Regions from separate parts of the Sutcliffiella horikoshii genome, predicted to be linked through region 1. Evidence: riboswitches for the same ligand, from Rfam matches in the RefSeq annotation. Region 1 holds a riboswitch; each other region holds the start of a gene.
What was found. A riboswitch is a leader RNA that binds a small molecule or an ion and turns the genes downstream of it on or off. The one in region 1 is predicted to bind cobalamin.
Positions count from the first base shown of each region.

Region 2: it holds a riboswitch for cobalamin, as region 1 does, so the genes downstream of both, K7887_RS05890 (ribonucleoside-diphosphate reductase subunit alpha) here and K7887_RS12780 (DUF4430 domain-containing protein) in region 1, are expected to answer to the same signal.
Region 3: it holds a riboswitch for cobalamin, as region 1 does, so the genes downstream of both, K7887_RS11240 (cob(I)yrinic acid a,c-diamide adenosyltransferase) here and K7887_RS12780 (DUF4430 domain-containing protein) in region 1, are expected to answer to the same signal.

Region 1 is NZ_CP082918.1:2,501,932-2,508,389, reverse strand. It holds gene resB (cytochrome c biogenesis protein ResB) at 1-167, shown strand, start outside; gene ccsB (c-type cytochrome biogenesis protein CcsB) at 170-1,333, shown strand; gene K7887_RS12795 (response regulator transcription factor) at 1,403-2,122, shown strand; gene K7887_RS12790 (ATP-binding protein) at 2,119-3,903, shown strand; cobalamin riboswitch at 3,982-4,183, shown strand; gene K7887_RS12780 (DUF4430 domain-containing protein) at 4,397-4,819, shown strand; gene K7887_RS12775 (ECF transporter S component) at 4,822-5,373, shown strand; gene sigX (RNA polymerase sigma factor SigX) at 5,794-6,330, shown strand; gene K7887_RS12765 (hypothetical protein) at 6,320-6,458, shown strand, end outside.
Region 2 is NZ_CP082918.1:1,133,780-1,140,237, forward strand. It holds gene K7887_RS05880 (undecaprenyl-diphosphate phosphatase) at 1-372, shown strand, start outside; gene K7887_RS05885 (ribonucleotide-diphosphate reductase subunit beta) at 421-1,464, opposite strand; gene K7887_RS05890 (ribonucleoside-diphosphate reductase subunit alpha) at 1,517-3,778, opposite strand; cobalamin riboswitch at 3,986-4,181, opposite strand; gene K7887_RS05895 (STAS domain-containing protein) at 4,348-5,175, opposite strand; gene K7887_RS05900 (aldo/keto reductase) at 5,355-6,257, shown strand; gene K7887_RS05905 (hypothetical protein) at 6,342-6,458, opposite strand, start outside.
Region 3 is NZ_CP082918.1:2,215,176-2,221,633, reverse strand. It holds gene K7887_RS11270 (hypothetical protein) at 1-527, shown strand, start outside; gene K7887_RS11265 (hypothetical protein) at 580-993, shown strand; gene K7887_RS11260 (DUF6366 family protein) at 1,123-1,335, shown strand; gene K7887_RS11255 (RNA polymerase sigma factor) at 1,536-2,045, shown strand; gene K7887_RS11250 (hypothetical protein) at 2,042-2,914, shown strand; gene K7887_RS11245 (hypothetical protein) at 3,012-3,242, shown strand; cobalamin riboswitch at 3,482-3,668, shown strand; gene K7887_RS11240 (cob(I)yrinic acid a,c-diamide adenosyltransferase) at 3,846-4,394, shown strand; gene K7887_RS11235 (cobyrinic acid a,c-diamide synthase CobB) at 4,414-5,796, shown strand; gene K7887_RS11230 (cobyric acid synthase) at 5,789-6,458, shown strand, end outside.

The sequences.
Region 1 (6,458 bases):
GGAACGGCAATGAGATTATGGTGGCGGGTCATACGAACAAGAACTGGTTTGGATTAAAAAATGAAATTAATAAAGCGCTAGAAAATACTTCTATTTCTATTCCTGTAGATCAAGTGGAAGCCGAAAAAACGCAGGAACAAAAGATAGAAAAGAAAGAGGAGGCTTAAAAATGGCTCAGCTAAGTGGTAATTTGCTTTATATTGCATTTATTCTTTATCTGATTGGTACAGCCTTCTTCGGTGGGGCCATTCGCGGTAAGCAAGGAAATAAAGCCGCGAAAATAGGGATTTTCATCACAATCCTAGGGTTTACAGCTCAACTAGGCTATTTTATTACCCGTTGGATTGCTGGAGGACATGCACCTGTAAGTAATCTATTTGAATTTACAACTTTCTTCGGTATGATGATGGTCTTAGCTTTTATCGTTATTTATTTCATATATAAAACTAGTACACTGGGAGTTTTCACCCTCCCAATAGCCTTGCTGTTGATTGCATATGCAGCTATGTTTCCAAGTGATATTTCTCCTTTGATACCTGCATTGCAAAGTCATTGGCTTGCGATTCACGTATCAACGGTAGCACTAGGCATAGCTATTCTGTCTGTCAGTTTTGCAGCAGGTTTGATTTATTTGGTGAAAGTGGTAGATTATAGTAAAAAGGGCAAGAAGCCTTTCTGGGTTGAATTTACCCTTTATGTGTTAATTTCTTTCCTTGGTTTTATATTCATCTCCATTGGGTTTGGCGCAGTGGATTACGAGGCACAATTCTCTTACATCAATAAAGATGGGGCAGAAGAACAGGTGGTATATAACTTGTATCCCATTGTTGGCCCAAATGAAGGGGAATTATTGACCGAAAACAGAATGGATTCCCTTGTTAATCTTTCGCCATGGATTAACACGGTAAAACTAAACACGGTAATATGGTCTCTACTTGGTGGAGCAATATTATATCTTTTAATAAGAGTTATTATTAGAAAACCTATCGGAAAAGCGTTAAAGCCTGCAGTTGCTAAGGTGAATCTTGATGTGGTAGATGAAATTGGCTATCGAGCAGTAACAATAGGCTTCCCTGTTTTCACACTTGGTGGACTTATCTTTGCCGCCATTTGGGCTCAAATAGCCTGGTCAAGATTCTGGGCTTGGGATCCAAAAGAAGTATGGGCGTTTATCACATGGTTATTCTATGCAGGATATCTTCATCTCCGTCTTTCTAAAGGATGGGAAGGCGAAAAATCCGCATGGCTCACGCTTGTTGGTTTTGCGATCATCCTGTTTAACTTAATTGGCGTTAACTTAATCATTGCAGGGCTTCATTCCTACGCGATGTAATACAGATAACCGGCCTTCACAATATTGTGGGGGCTTTTCTTGCAGATAATTAAAGGGGGTTTAAGAAATATGGAAAAAGAAGTGAGAATCCTTGTAGTGGATGATGAGGACCGTATTAGAAGGTTATTGAAAATGTACCTTGAAAGAGAAAATTACGTCATTGAAGAAGCAGATAACGGCAACACAGCTCTGGAGATGGCGCTTGAAAAAGAATATGATGTCATACTGCTGGATGTTATGATGCCTGGCATGGACGGTATGGAAGTGTGTAAAGAAATCAGGGAGAAAAAGGCGACACCTATTATCATGCTGACAGCTAAAGGGGAAGAAACGAACCGAGTGCAAGGGTTTGAAATGGGAACAGACGACTATATTGTAAAACCGTTCAGTCCAAGAGAAGTAGTGCTTAGAGTGAAAGCGTTATTACGTCGCTCCTCTAGCACAACGTTCCTGACTACTGAAACGACAACAAAGGATGTCATCGTATTTCCTCATTTGACCATCGATAATGATGCACACAGAGTGACATCTGAAGGGAAAGAAATAAATCTTACCCCTAAAGAATATGAACTACTTTACTTCCTTGCAAAATCTCCTGATAAAGTTTTCGACCGCGAGCAACTGTTGAAAGAAGTATGGCAATACGAGTTCTTTGGGGATTTACGAACAGTTGATACGCATGTGAAACGTCTACGCGAGAAATTGAACAAAGTGTCAGAACCAGCCTCTAAAATGATTGTAACAGTATGGGGCGTAGGCTATAAATTCGAGGTTGGCAATGAATCATGATTTGGAGAAGTGTAGTTGGTAAGCTCTGGCTTACTGTGTTACTTTTAGTTTCATTTGTATTATTTGTTTTAACCATTCTTTTACTAGAATTCTTTGAGAATTACCATGTACAGGAAGCAGAAAAGGATTTGACCCAGGCAGCGAGTAAGATTTCATTAATTTTGGAACAGCATGAAGACATGGAACAATCGAAATCAATAGCTTGGGAGCTTGTTGATGAAGTGTCTCAGGTGGTTATTTTTACAGACAAGGGAGAGTACTCTCATTCTCCGACATCTCAAATCGACCATTTACCTGCTGAATTCTTCCTAAACGACCCGGACCTTTCCCTCGTCTTTGAAGATCAGCCGATTGTAACGAAAAAGACTTATTTGCCCGATTTCCAAATTACAGATGAAATGCAAGGCGAAGTGATGATCGTCGGAATTCCTTTGCATATTAATGAGGATAAAGATGGAGCTGTTTTCGTTTATCAGTCCCTGCTTGCCGTAAAAGAAACAACCAAACAAACAACAAAACTTATTCTGCTTGCTGCAGGTTTTGCAATCTTTTTAACGACCATTTTCGCATTCTTCTTGTCTACAAGAATTACAGCACCTCTGCGTAATATGAGAGAGGCTGCTTTTGAAGTCGCAAGAGGGAAGTTCGATACTAAGGTTCCAATTTTAACATCGGACGAAATTGGGGAACTTGGGATGGCCTTTAATCAAATGGGCAGACAACTCAAGTTTAATATTAACGCTTTGAATCAAGAGAAGGAACATTTAGCCAACATTCTCAGCAGTATGGCAGATGGGGTTATCACCTTAAACCGAGATGGCACCATTCTTGTAACGAATCCACCGGCGGAGAAATTTTTACAAGCCTGGTACTATCAAGAAGGCAATGCCAGCGGGGAAGACTTGCCAGGTGAGGTAATGGAAATGTTCCAACGGGCTATTTCTGTTGAAAAAGAACAAAGTATAGAATTAACCTATCAAGGACGTACGTGGGTAATCGTAATGAGTCCACTATATACGCAAACCCATATCCGCGGCGCTGTTGCAGTAATACGGGATATGACGGAAGAGAGAAGGTTGGACAAACTTCGTAAAGATTTCATTGCCAATGTGTCCCATGAATTGCGTACACCAATTTCCATGCTGCAAGGCTACAGTGAAGCAATTGTCGATGATATTGCCGGAACGGATGAAGAGAAAAAAGAACTTGCTTCCGTTATTTATGATGAATCTTTAAGAATGGGGCGCCTCGTAAATGACTTATTAGATCTTGCGAGAATGGAAGCCGGTCATATTTCATTGAATTATGAAAATGCCAATATTGTCGCCTTTGTCGAAAAGATAACAAGAAAGTTTCAGGGCCTTGCAAAAGAAAAGTCTATCGTGTTGCAATCACATGTAGAAGGTGATGGGGCCATCCAAATGGATGTAGACCGTATGGAACAGGTAATGACAAACCTGGTGGACAACGCCATTCGCCATACAGCAGACGATGGGACCATAATCATCCATGCAAAATTAATAAACAACGGTGTCAAAATAGATGTAAAAGATTCTGGGCACGGCATACCTGAAGAAGATCTGCCTTTTGTTTTTGAACGCTTCTATAAGGCGGACAAAGCGCGTACAAGAGGGCGTGCAGGTACAGGACTGGGACTTGCCATTGTGAAAAACATCATAGAAGCACACCGGGGTACCATATCCGTTCATTCAAAAGAGAACGAGGGAACGACATTTTCCATGTATATTCCGCAAAAACACTCTCAAAATGGAGATGTGTAGCGAAAAATCTTGTTTTCTATGAAACATTATCTTGTCAAGACCAGACATATCTTGTAATATGAAACATAGTTAATTGAATAGCAATACGAAATAGTTGGTGTCACGATGGTGACTTAATAGGGAATTTGGTGAAATGCCAAAACTGTCCCCGCAACTGTAAATGTGGACGAAATGAGATGACCACTGTATGAACGGGCTTAAGAAATTAGGTCCTCATATGGGAAGGCTCAAAGTAGGAAGAAGCATAAGTCAGTAGACCTGCCAATTATTATACCAGTTTCAATACTTCGGGGGTTGAGTAGGAGAGACGGCAGAAATCTGTCTTTATTTGTCGTATTATGACATTGCCGTTATCGCCTCATCCTGAAATTGGATGAGGTTTTTTGTTTTGCTCATCACAGATCGATTGGGACATTAGGGGTAAAGATAGGAGGAGAAAAGATACGGTTTTACAACTTGCACTGCAAATTAATTACATAAGGGGAAAAAACATATGAAAAAACTTTTACTAACACTTTTACTATCATTAACTCTTGCCATTACAGGCTGTGCTAATGCAGGAAATGAAACAAATCATACAGCTAATAATGAAACACCTGCTGAAACTCAAGAACAACAAGAAAGCCAACTTTCCACCACGATCAAACTAACGAAAGAAGGCGAAGAAGTCATCAGTGAGGAGACTGTAGAGTTTGAGGAAGGGGAGTCTTTGATGGAAGTCATGGACCGCAATTTTGAGCTTACTACAGGATTTGGAGGAGATTTCATCGTCGGAATTGACGGCCTGGGCTCTGAGGAAGAATCTGATTATTATTGGAACATCTCCGTCAACGGTGAAAGCTTAATGGTCGGTGCAAGTGATTATACGCTAGAGGAGAACGACGAAGTTCATTTTGATTATCAAAAGGTGGAATGATGATGACAACCAGAAAAATAGCGCTACTTGGTGTATTAATAGCCCTTTGTGTAGTGGGGAGAATCGTTTTCGCCTCCGTACCTAACGTCCAGCCAGTGACAGCAATCATCATTATATGTGCTTTCTGGATGGGGCCGGTTTCAGGTGTGATTCTTGCAGTAGGTACTACCTTTGCAACGAACCTGGTCCTTGGTACTGGCATGTGGACATTCACACAAATCTTTGCATGGTCCATTATTGGATTATTAAGTGGAGCAATTGGGATATGGTTTAAAAGAATTCCAGTATTTATCCTTTCCATCTATGCTGGACTTTGCGGGCTGTTTTTCGGTTTTGTTTTCTCGATCCAAAACATGATTGTCGGAGGATTTCCATTTTGGCCATATTATCTTGCTGGACTACCATTTGATATAAACCATGCAGTTGGAAATGTCGTATTTTTTATCGTGTTGTATCCGATCCTTTCCAAACTCTTAAACGAAAGAGCACCCTTTATCATCAAAAGAAAAGAGAGCCTAGCACAATATCAAATGAGCAGCACCTACAAGAAATAAAAGAGGAGCGCCAATCCAATTGGGTTGGCGCTTTACTATGTAAAAAATTGAAGCAGAGTTACTAGGAATTTCTAGCTGGTGATTGGAGCAGTTGGCGAAGACTCCTGCGGGAGAGTAGCGACATTGTTGAGACCCTCCAACGAAGTGAGGAGGCTCAAGGTCGCCCGCGGAAAGCGAAGCCATTTGCGGAAATCAACAGCGGCGTAATCAAAATAGGTCGAAATATGTATATAACCTCTTTGGAAAAGCCTACAAAAATCCCTACAATCCTATACGGACATCCCTTATACTTATATTACACACAAAAAACAAAAGAAATAATTACCAAATAACCCTAGTCAAATTGTAATTTTTTTAATATATTTGTAATGTAACTTTCTTACTATAATATACGACTAATGAAATGAACGGAGGGAAACTATGAATACCGTTTTTCAAGAGCTCTATGAAAAATATCACCAGGATGTTTATCAGTTCTTATATTACATGGTGAACAACAAGGAGCAAGCGGAAGACCTCGTTCAAGAAGTTTATATAAAAGTTTTGCGTTCCTATGATCGTTTTGAAGGGAAAAGCAGTGAAAAGACCTGGCTGTTTTCGATTGCCAAGCACGTTGCCATTGATTCCTTTCGCAAACAAAAAGGATGGAAAAACAAACTACTTGAAACTTTCGACTGGAATAAACAACAAGTCAGAGATCACGCTCCACTTCCTGAAGAGATAGCCGTACAAAATGAACAAGTCCAACAAATGTACCGGTGTTTGGATAAATGTAAAGTCGATCACCGACTAGTCCTTATCCTGCGGTACATACAAGCCCTTACTATTCAAGAAACAGCCCAAATTCTTGGCTGGACGGAAAGTAAGGTGAAAACAACTCAACATAGAGCCTTAAAGGTCTTGAAGGCATATATGGAAGAACTTCAAGAGAAAGGAGGAAACAGCAATGCGTCATAATGACGAAGAACAAATGGAAAAGTTGTTAAGGCAAATGCCTAAACTTAAAGATGATCGTGACCCGAAACAAATATATAGAGATATACAACCAAAACTAGCCCATTCCCCTCGCCGGTCTAAAATAGTAC
Region 2 (6,458 bases), 1.4 Mb from region 1:
GATGCATTATTTATTGGTTCTTTCCAAGCTGCTGCGATATTCCCTGCCATTTCGAGGTCAGGGTTGACGATTGTGGCAGGTTTGTTTCGGAAGCTGGATAGGGAAACAGCGGCATATTTTTCTTTCTTGCTTTCAACACCAGCGATTGCGGGGGCTGTGTTTTTGCAAACGGTTGAAGTGGCACAGGTCGGCAGGGAGGATATTTCTTTATTCTCATTGGTTATTGGAATTTTAGCATCCTGTTTCTTTGGGTATATTGCTGTGAAATGGATGATTAATTATTTGAAAAAGCATTCTCTTCGTATGTTTGCGGTTTATGTATGGATTTTGGGAGTGGTGATTTTGGCGCTTCAATATTTAGGGTTGTTTTAAGCAAGGAAAGGCCGTGTACCATTTAGATACACGGCCTTTCCTCATTTCTTATAACTCATCAAATCCGTTTTCGACTACGTTTACTTTTGTGTATTGTCTGGACTTTTGTTCGAAGAAGTCGGATTTTCCTAGGTCTACGTCTTCGTATGCTTTTATCCATTTCAATGGGTTTGTGCGGTATCCTTCAAAGGGGCGCTTAAAACCGAGTTGATGGGCGCGGACGTTGGCGTAAAATTTGATATACGCTTCCACATCCTCCAGTTCGATTCCGGCAAAATGATCTCCGATAATATGTCTTGCCCATTCAATCTCCAGTTGTGCCGCCTGTTGAAACGTCTCCTCGACGAAAAGCTCTAGGCTTTCTGTGTTATGTTCTGGGTATTCCAGAAGGACCTCTTTGAATATTTTTACAAACAAATCCACGTGAATTTGTTCGTCCCTGTTAATATAATTGATCATCGTGCTGGAAGAGACCATTTTTTGATTTCTCGCCAGATGATAAAAAAATGCAAATCCTGAATAAAAGAAGAGTCCCTCCAAAATAACATCATACACGATGGATTTTAGCAAATTTTCTACTGAGGGTGTTTCAGCAAATTTCTTATATCCATCAGTTATGAAGTCATTTCTTTTTCTAAGGATGGGTTCGGTCCTCCAGTATTCAAACACTTCCTCCTGTTTTTTTCGCGGCACAAGACTTGATAGTACATAGGAGTAAGAATGGTTATGGATCACCTCTTGCTGGGCTAGCATAATCATAAGCGCGTTAAGGCTGGAATCGGTCAAATAGTCTGCTACTTTTCCGGCATAGTCGGTCTGAATGCTGTCAAGAAGTGCGAGAAGTCCAATGATCTTCAAAAATGCATCCTGTTCCTGTGGTGACAGGTGAGGAAATTGCTTGATATCCTGGGACATATTGATTTCAAAAGGCGACCAAAAGTTTGCGAGCATTTTTTTATATTTTGGGTAAGCCCATGAAAAAGCCACATCGTCCCAATTAAGAACATTGGAGCTTTTTCCATTTATGATTTTGGTCGATCTATTCGGTGCGTCCACATCCATTAAGATGCGTGATTTTAGTTTAGCATTCATTTGGTTTGCTCCTTTTTATTGACATGCTTATGAGTTCTTTAATGATAGCTGACTAACTTGAACATGATTCACATTCTTCTAAATCTGAAGATGTGGAACGAACATAGTAGGTTGTTTTCAATTTTTGCTTCCATGCATCAAGATGAAGTTCAAGTAATACTTTGGCCTTCACGGTGTTCGTAACATACAGGTTAAAGGAAATGGCCTGATCGATATGTTTTTGTCTTGCCGCATTCTGGGCAATGCTCCAATGCTGATCGATATGGTAGGCAGATTTATAAAACCAGGTTGTTTCTGCGTTAAGGTCAGGTGCTGTTACGGGAATCTTGTAATCTTTTTTCTCTTCTGAATATACCTTAAGGAAAATGGGATCAATGCTTGCAGAGCTTCCGGCAATAATGGACGTGGTCGCATTTGGGGCAACTGCCATTAGATATCCGTTTCGGACGCCGTAATTCGCTACTTGTTCTTGAAGCACATTCCAATCCAGTTCCGAGGCTGTCCCATAATTCCGTTTGTGAAAATAGTCACCAGTTTGCCAATCAGATCCTTCGAATGCAGGGTAGGAACCTTTTTCTTTAGCGAGCAGGGAGCTGGCTTGGATTGTGTAAAATGCAATTTTTTCATAAAGTTTGTCTGCATGAAGCACTGCTTCATTGGACTCCCATTTGATACCTTCAAGAGCAAGCAGGTGATGCCAGCCGAATGTTCCCAATCCAATGGCACGATATTTTTCATTGGTCATCTTTGCCTGCAGTACCGGTATTTCATTTAAATCAATCACATTATCAAGCATCCGAACCTGGATGGGAATAAGGCGCTCTAGTTGTCCTGCTGTTACAGTGCGAGCAAGATTAATGGAGGATAAATTACAGACTACAAAATCTCCGGGTGTTTTAACGGTTATGATCGTACCATCCTCTACGTATTGCTTTTTCGTGATGGTGGCACTTTGGTTTTGGGTAATTTCCGTACATAAATTCGTGCAATAAATCATTCCTTTATGAGGGTTTGGATTCATTCTGTTCACTTCATCACGATAAAACATGAATGGACTGCCAGTTTCTAGTTGCCCCTTCATGATTGCTTTCATAATCTCTATAGCCGGTACTTTTTCTTTCGGGAGCTCAGGATGATTGACACATTCTTCATATTTTTGGCGAAAGCTTCCAGCACCAACTTTCTCGTCAAAATAATCTTCAAGGGAATAGCCCATTAGTTTTCTAACTTCATGTGGATCAAATAAGTACCAGTCTCCTCTGCTTTCTACCTGCTCCATGAAAATATCCGGTATGCACACTCCATTGAAAAGATCATGTGTACGCATGCGTTCATCACCGTTGTTGAGCTTGCTGTCAAGAAAGGAAAAAATGTCTCTATGCCAAACATCTAAATAGACAGAAATGGCTCCTTTCCGTTGACCGAGCTGGTCGACACTTACAGCCGTATTGTTCAATTGTTTCATCCATGGAATCACTCCGCTAGATACGCCTTTGAATCCTCTTATATCACTGCCGCGACTACGTATTTTGCCGAGGTAGACGCCAAGGCCGCCTCCGGATTTAGAGAGATTTGCAATGTCTGTGTTGCTGTCATATATTCCTTGCAAGCTGTCATCAACCGTATCAATGAAGCAGCTTGAGAGCTGTCCATACGTTTTTCCTGCATTGGCAAATGTCGGTGTGGCAACGGTCATATACAAATTGCTTAGTGCCCAATAAGCTTCTTTCACGTAGTGAATCCGATTAGTTTCTTCCTTTTGCATCAGTGTCATGGCAATGATCATGAAACGTTCTTGAGGCAATTCAAGTAAGCGTTTATGATGATCGCGCGTTAAATAACGGTCAGATAATGTTTTCAGTCCAATATAGGTAAAGAGATTATCTTTTTGAGGATCAAGGACTGCCTCTAATTCATTAATTTCTTTAGCTGTGTATGCTTTTAGCAATTGAGTTTGATAAATTCCTAGTTCTGTTAAGCTTTTGATTAATGAGTAAAAATCTGTATAGGGCTTGGAGATGTTTCTGTTGCTGCATACTTCCTGTTGCAGCTTTTGTGATAATAACCTTGATGCAACATAGGTCCAGTCAGGTTCTAGTTCATCCACGTGATTGAGCGCTTCTAGTATTAGTTGGTTTGTAAGTTCATGTTGATTGTTGTGATGGAGCAGTTTATCAATAATTTTGGTAGTTTTTTGTAAGAAACCTGTTGTTTCAAGTTTTGGAAACTCAGATAGAACAGTTTCTAAATGGCTCTGGTAATCTTGATCGCTAGGTCCATTCTCTTTATGTACAGTTTTGGTATGTACGGTCATTTTTTTCACTCTCCACTTCGTCTAAAATAAAAAAATCCACTCAATAGTTGAGTGGATCAAACGATCATAGAAAAAAGGGAAAGAGTGCAGGAGGGTTCTTAGGTTCCTAGAAAATATGCTGAGGTGCGTCAGAAATAATCAAAGAACCTTGTCCTGTTTTTACCATGTTCTATGTATCGTTTCATCTTCTCAACTCCCGAAGAAAGAGAAACTAAATCGGTAAAGGCAGGTCTCCTGACTCGTGCTTCTTCCTATTTTGAACCTTCCCATACAAGAGCCGTTAAGCGTTCATGTACAGTGGTTTCTCAAAATCGTCTGCACTTACAGTTGCGGGAACAGTCCCGGATTTTCACCGGATTCCCTATTAAGTCTATAAAAAGACACCTTTATCGCAAAAGTTAAAATTACTATATGTAGATATATAGATGTTTCATTTAATCTATATATGGTATTTTGTGTGAATGATAGTACTATCATAATGGATACACAAACAAATGGCAAGACATTTTATGGAGGCTTCGACGTGAAGGTGAAAAATCCTGCCGGGGTCTGACCCCGGCAGGATTTTTTTATTGTTCTTGTAATATTTGCTCTATAGAGCCGCTGATTTGAATGTCTCTTAGGATGAGTCCGGAGTTGATGAATTGTAGGCTGAGTTCCGGGCGCAGGCCTGTAATGATTGGTGTGATGCCTATTAGCTTGAGAGAGCGGATAAGCAGGTCCATGGTGTGCAGAACTGTTTCATCTAAACGGTAAACACCGGAAAAATCAATGATGAGGTTGGAAATGGAAAGATTCTTACTTTTCTCCAACGTCTCTTCTATCAGTATTCCAGCGCGAATCTCATCAATTTCTCCGACAAGCGGCAACACTCCCATCCCTTTTTGTAAAGGGACTATCGGGATAGACAGTCGAATGTAAGAAGCTTTGGTTTCTAACATTTTCTGTTCAGTAGCGATGGAAAAGGCGTGACTGAATCCATAAACGATAATATTGAAAATTTCATCTATTAAAATGAAAATATCTGTAATCTGATTCATATGAAGCCCAGCTTCCACACCTTCACGTTGTATAAACTCCCATAGACATTTTTTATATAACGTCATATTAGAGAGCGTTTCTTCAAGTGATCCGCCAGCCTTCACAGACATGAATCCTACAGATTCTCCCCATTGTTTGGCGCGGTCTAAAACATTGTTTTCAGGATCGAGGACATATTCACCTAAGAATACCAATAACGTTCTAAAGATTTCCTTGACCTGAACTTCTACTTCTTCTTCTCGATATTGCGGTACATCAGGATAAGCATTCTGTATTTCCGATAGCATGCTAGCAGCTACTTCATTCTGTGAATCTATTAATTTTTGTCCTATTAGGGAGTGTGCCGTCTTGGTCATGGTAGAATCCTTTCTTATTTACAGTAGTATTTTAATCTCTAGTTTTATTTCTATTTTAATTTAAAGTCTAAAAGATGTATATCATTTACTAGATAAGAATAGGAAATAAGCAGTATTTTTGGCTAATAATACGTAAAAGAGGTATAATTTCATAATATTGAACAGATAGGAGTGTTTGTATGGAAAGAATTCAGTTAGCAGAAGATGTTTCCCTCTCTAGAATTGTACATGGAATGTGGCGTTTGAATGATTGGGGTTACAGCAAGGAAGAGGTTGTGGAATTTATAGAACAGTGTTTGGATCTTGGAGTTACAAGCTTTGATCATGCAGACATCTATGGTAATTACACAGTAGAAGAGCAATTTGGACAAGCATTAGAACTCAAACCTTCACTAAGGGACAAAATAGAGATAGTGACGAAGTGTGGAATCAAGCTAATATCATCTAATAGACCAGACCATAATATAAAATATTATGATACAAGCAAGGAGCATATCATTCAATCTGTGGAACGTTCATTAGAAAATTTTCGAACAGATTATATAGATATTCTTTTAATACATAGACCAGATCCAATGATGGATCCAAGTGAAGTGGCAGAAGCCTTCACTAGGTTAAAAGAACAAGGGAAGGTAAAGCGTTTTGGCGTATCCAACTTTGCACCTTCTCAAGTTAAGTTACTCAACTCCTATTTAGATGAACCGTTGGTAACTAATCAGATTGAAATTTCGGCTACCCATTTGGAGCACTTCGATAAGGGAACAATCGAACAGTGTCAAATGGATAGAATCTCTCCGATGGCATGGTCTCCTCTTGGCGGAGGAAGTATTTTCACAAGTACAGATGACAAGGTAAAACGTGTAAGAAATGTATTGGAGAAAATACAGGGAGAAACAGGGGCAGAATCTATGGACCAGGTATTATATGCTTGGTTACTAAATCACCCTTCTAAAATTATCCCAATTGTGGGCTCAGGAAAGCTAGAAAGAGTAAATTCGGCGGTTTCTTCATTGAATATCACATTAAGTAAAGAGCAGTGGTTTGAAATATTAGAAGCATCCAAAGGAAAAGAAGTAGATTAATTTATTATATTTTCATAATAAAAAACCAGGACCTTGGGCCTGGTTTTTTATTTGGACATCACCTAATAATTGGGTGAAGTACCATTAAAATTTTAACTGGTTGTTTCGTTTTTTCATGTGTTTCTTATAAATATCCGAGAAAAACATCAATCCTATTAAACCAAAAATCACATAGGATAAGTTAAAATACAATGCCGGATC
Region 3 (6,458 bases), 290 kb from region 1:
TGCTGTTTTTAAACATATACCAATTTCAACAAATCAACTCTTTAAATAAAAAGCTAGAAGACGATTTAAAGGTGGAACTGAATTCTGCTTTTAGTGTGGCAAAAGAAATCCTTCCTAAAGAGTTGGAAAAGACAATAAACACCAAACAAGTCACTCGCGAGGAATTCGATAATATCTGGTACATATCTAATGATGTTTTATTTGGAATTGACGATTCTTTAACTTTTGCCAAACAATATGACATAGATTTTAAAAATCAATATCAAAGTAATTCGAACAAACTTGCGGGTGAAGTCAATAATTTTAATAGAGAATTTTCAAACAGCAAATTTCAGGATGGTATTGAAATTGTTCCTCTTTCTGATAGAGATATAGAGTATCTAGAAGTTTTAAAAGAGCTATCTCAATCAATTGGTGCGTTAACTTCAACTGAAGTTGAGACTCTAAATATTGAAGAGGCTATAAAAAGAATAAGTGAGATTAGCAATCAATACGAGCAAGAGTTGAATAAAATTAGATCATCTTAGTTTCTACATCCTGAGCGTTGGTTAGAGTTTTCAATGAAAAAGGCGGTGTTATATGAAGAAAAAAGTTTCTTTGGTACTATTTTTTAGTTTAGTTGTACTAGTGTTAGGAATAAGGTGGATCCACCTAACCACTTTATCAGAGTCTAGCACTACCGCCATGAGCTATTTACAGGATGAAGGCTTATTTGTTCTGTACCATGAAGGTGAATTTGGACCCTATACAATTACAAAGAACAACATTAATGAAAAACCACATTCTAACTTTTTGTCAGTACAACAGCATGATCAAGATTTCTATATAGATAAGGAAATTCACCACGAGTTTTTCTATGTAAGCAATCATCCATTAAGTGATGTATTAGTAGGACGTATATTAGTAACCGTTATGATGAGCGATGGAGAGGTTATAGGTGCGTTTTCTGTCAAAAATGGTAACGTGTATTCTTTACTCGGAGAAGAGAAATAAAAGATTGTTCAACAAACTAGGAGCGATTGTTGCAAAATGGATCGGTCCTAAATTAAGAACTGGACAGGTTACTTGAAGAAGGTATTTACCAAGATATTAAAGAATATGGTATAAAAAGGTGGTGCTTGTTTGAATAATCGACAAGAAACTCCAGAAGAAAATAGAGAGAGATTAAGACAAGAAGAACTTAAAAAGAATCCGAGCGGTGTATTGGGAGATGGGTTAAATCGAGCTGAGAATGGGAATTTAGCAGATTTAGTTGGTGGTTTAGGTTGGAAAGTTACAGGAATTATAATTGTAGTTTTAATAGTTGGATATGTCTTATACAGTCTGATTTTCTAAAAGCTTTTAGAAAATATGTTCAGCTATCTGGGCAGCCACCATATAATTTCCACTACATGGCGCGTTGTAAATACAACGTGTCTTTTTTATGAGGATACTCTTTAGAATCAAAAACAATAAATTTAAATAAATAAATTCCATGTGAAAGTAAGAATGAAAACTAACGTCTAATAAGTATATGGTTTCACGGGGGAGAAGGAATGAGAGAAGAAAACGATGTATCTGATTGGTTCAAAGAATATCACAATGACATTTACAATTTCCTAATCTATTATACGGGCAGTATAGATGTGGAGGATTTCGTACAAGAGACTTTTATTAAGGCTATAAGAAACTTACATAAATTTAAGGGTGGATCAAACCCTAGAACTTGGCTGATAAGTATTGCCAGGAATGTGGCTATAGATGAGAGCAGAAAAAGAAGAAAAGAAGAGATTAAAAGAAATCGGCTATTACAATTCAGTACGACAGCAAAGGGGTCAGATTCACCAGAGGAAATGGTGGGGTTAAGTGAAACGAAGCTGGAACTCTATAGGGCAATAAGGTTGCTAAAGCAAAGCTATTATGACGTACTCATGTTAAGAGGAATTAACGAGCTTTCAGTACAAGAGACTGCTCAAGCGCTGAATTGGAGTGAGAGTAAAGTGAATCTCAGCTACCATAGGGCTTTAAAAGCCCTGGAGAAAAAGATGGGAGGGCGAGAAACATGAAAGATTCCAGACTCCACAATGAACTGCAATCTTTTCCTAAGGATTATAGGTTAAATGAAAGAAGCTTCAACAGTATCTCTGATCATATAAATAAGGAACTAGCTATGAGTCAGATTGAAGTCCAAAAAGGAATACCTAACACGAGAAAAATAGTCGCCACCACATTGCTTACTTTGACATTGGCAGCCACCTTAATTTGGAGCTTTAGTGGGCAAGATAGTAATCTACAAAAGTTTGCTGGAATTCATAGTGATAAATTACTAATCTTAGAGAACAAGCAGGATGTTAGCATACAGAAAGAAATTAACCCTGAGGATATTTATTCAGTTTCTCAGAGCCAAAATAGCTGGGCGGTTGATCCTAGAGAACCAAGGAATTTAATTATCGAAGGGACATCTATTGTACACATAAAAGTTCTAAACATCAGGGAAGCTGAAATACTTCCAAAATATGAAAATTTCTATACTTATATGCCCTATACACCATTGGATGTGGAAATAGTGGATACCATTTATGGCAAAGATTTATCTGGTGAAAAAACAATTTACATAGGAGGGGGAGACATTAGGATTTCCAACCTGTTGGATTCTTGGGTAGGAAGTGAATATACTGGTTTAGAAAAAATGGGCCTAACCAAACTCTCCAGAGAAGAACAAGAAACCAAATTTATTTCCTACACATCTGAATACGATTACAAAATGGTGCCAGGAAAGGAATATGCAGTTATTCTAGCAAATCAACAAACAGAGGATGAAATATATGGAATTATGGCGCGTGGATATGGGGTTTTTGAAATAATAAAGACTGATCAAGGGGAGAAGGTTTATAAAAATGTAATAACCGGAGAAAGTTACGACTTGGAATTTTAAGTTTTTATGGGAAAATTCCCTTGAGAAAGTGTTCATTGTTTGAAATAATTGGTATTAAGTAATTGTGCAGGATAAATGAAATAGTGAGGTGTAACAGGTGATCTTATTACTTTGGATAACTATTGGTTTCATAATTATCGGATTTGCTGTTCTCATTTCTATGAAAAAAGGGATGGAAAGTAAGCTCGCTTTTATAACAGCAAATACGGAAACCGAGGAAAGTTCAACAAAAGCTAAATCGATAATACGGTGGATATATAGTGCTACAGCTTGGGGTATTGTAAGTATGTTTCTTGTTGTCTGGTGTTTTCATCATTACTTTGGATAACTGAAAAGAGAAAAAAAGTGACCTTTCTTTAACTAAACAATAGTATGAAAGGGATATTTTCTATGTGGATAAGTAAAATAGTCGCATATTGGTGGTTCAGATTTTATAGAACTATTAAACTTTTTTTAAAAGCCACAAAATTTATTAAAGACATTCGTATGAAAATAGGCTACAATAAGTTCGTTGTCAATTTAAGCTTGGATAGTTAAATACAATAAACTAAATTTCATATTTTGATTGATACAATACAACATTTAGGTGCCTTTGTGAAGAAAGGTTAAAAGGGAAGCTGGTGAAAATCCAGCACGGACCCCGCCACTGTAAGCGTTGAATATTGCCGAAATATCCACTGTGCAAAAGCATGGGAAGGGTCGGTAATGTGCTTGAAACGCAAGTCAGGAGACCTGCCTATTTGTTTTTAAGGATTCTGCGAGGAAAGAATGCTTAAAGTGACATTCATTTATTTTTATTCAGTTTTCACATTTATAAGCGATTCTTCGTAAGAGCTTTTAATAAGGACTGGATTGGATGGACCTTTAAACGTCTTTTTGCTATTAGCAGAAAGGCGTTTTTTTAATGAAGAAAAACAGGGAGGCATGTTGTATGAGTGAGAAAACAAAACAAAGAGGCTTGACACTGGTGTACACCGGAGATGGCAAAGGCAAAACAACTTCGGCTATTGGTTTGGCGGTTCGCGCGGTAGGAAGGGGGATGAAGGTGAAGATATATCAGTTCATTAAATCACCGAATCGTACATACGGCGAACAGATTTCCCTAAGTAAATTAGGAGTGGAGATGGAGCAACTGGGAATTGGCTTCACATGGACAAAGACTCCTGAGGAGCATCGTGAAGCACTTCGCATCGGTTGGCCAAAAGCGAAAGAGGCTGTCATGAGCGGAGACTACGACATAGTTGTTTTGGATGAATTAAATAACGCATTATCCATTCAGGGTTTTCCGGTTGATGATGTCCTACCATTGACTGAGGTCTTGGAGCTTATCAGGAACAAGCCTGAGCACGTCCATCTTGTTATTACCGGAAGAGATGCACCTGAACAAGTCAAAGCGGCAGCTGATCTTGTCTCCGTCGTTCATGCAGAAAAGCATTATTACGATAAGGGAATCCCGGCAGTTAAAGGTGTGGAATTTTAAGAAGAAGGTGGGGTTGAAAATGGGTAAAAGGAGAATTCTTATAGCAGGAACAGGCAGTGGTGTAGGAAAGACTACTATTACAATCGGCCTGATGGCAGCGATGCGGAAAAAGGGCCTTTGTGTCCAGGGGTTTAAATGTGGTCCGGATTATATCGACACCTCTTATCACACGGCTGTTACTGGAAGGAAGTCGCGGAATCTGGATAGTTGGATGCTTTCTTCTAATTTTGTGAAAGAAGTCTTGGTCCGTGGAAGTGAGGGTGCCGATATTGCCATCATAGAAGGGGTGATGGGCTTCTATGATGGAAAAGATCCGCTTTCCGATGAGGGGAGCAGTGCAGAAATAAGCATACTCACAGGGAGTCCAGTTGTGCTTGTGGTAGATTGCTCCGGCATGGCAAGGAGTGCGGCTGCAATAGTCAAAGGGTATCAGGCACTCTCAGGAAAAGTGAAGATAGTTGGGGTGATCGCGAATAAAGTGGGAAGCGAAGGGCATTTTCATTTAATTAAAGCAGCGGTCGAATCGGAATGTAAGATTCCTGTAATTGGCTACATAACAAGGGAGTCTGAACTTGAGATGCCAGAACGACATTTAGGGCTTGTTCCATCCATTGAACGTGGGGAACTTGAAGGTTTTTTTTATCAATTGGGTGAGCGTGTTGCAACAACGGTAGATGTCCAGCGTTTATATGAGCTGGCGGACCAAGCTTCCGAGATTCCAGCCATGACTAAGCCTTCCGTTTTTACTTCATATCCCAACAAAAAAGTCCGGATAGCTGTCGCCTATGATTCTGCTTTCCATTTTTATTACGAAGAGAACTTGGAACTTTTGCAAAAGAGAGGGGCGGAATTGACCTTCTTCTCCCCTTTGAAAAATGAGGAGGTCCCACATGATGTGCATGGTTTGTATCTTGGTGGAGGCTTCCCGGAGGAGTTTGCATCTAGGCTCGCTTTGAATACGAAAAGCATGGATAGCGTCTATCACGCAGTTGTCAAAAGTGAAATCCCTACCTTTGCGGAATGTGGAGGCTATATGTATTTATGCAAAGAACTTGTGACAGCAGGAGGGGATGCTTATCCAATGGTAGGTGTCATTCCTGGTATCGTGCACATGCAAACTAGGCTTGCTGCCCTTGGATACAGGGAAATCAAAGGGCTGAACGGGAATTTTCTCTTGAAGGAGGGAGAGGTGGCGAGGGGCCATGAGTTCCACTATTCCACCTTTCATCACCAAACAGAGCTGCCGGCCGCCTTCGAAACAAAAGGAATAAGAGGGAAAGGAACAGACGGGTTTATCAGCAAAAACCTAGTTGCTGGTTATACTCACATTCACTTTGGATCCAATCCAAGGGTAGTGGAAAACTGGATTCAAAGATGTCTGGAGGTAAAACTGCATGTTTAAAGGGACGCCACTGATGATCCAAGGAACACATTCCGACGCGGGAAAGAGCGCTTTGGTAACGGCATTGTGCAGGATATTTTCAAGAGAAGGTTATAAAACGGCACCGTTCAAATCGCAAAACATGGCGCTAAATTCCTATATTACCAAGGATGGCAAGGAAATTGGTAGGGCACAGGGCGTTCAAGCGGAAGCAGCTGGTGTGGTGGCGACCACCGACATGAATCCTATTTTGATAAAGCCTACCGGCGACTATCAATCCCAAATCGTCGTGCATGGGAAGCCTTTTCAAAATATGAAGGCAGGTGAATATCGGCAAGAATTCTACGAGAAAGGTTTACAGGTAATAGCAGAGAGCTATTTTCGACTCCAAAATGAACACGAGATTATCGTGATAGAAGGGGCGGGGAGCCCTGCTGAAGTAAACCTCAATGATCGGGAGCTTGTGAACATGCGTATTGCCAGGTTAACAGATTCGCCGGTCATTCTTGTCGGTGATATTGAAAAGGGTGGTGTATTTGCAAGCCTTGTCGGAACATTGCAGCTCTTAGAAGAGAATGATCGCAAAAGAGTCATCGGCGTCGTCATCAATAAATTCAGGGGAGATGTATCCCTGCTTGAGCCTGGATTGAAATGGTTTGAAGCATATACCGGCATGCCAGTAT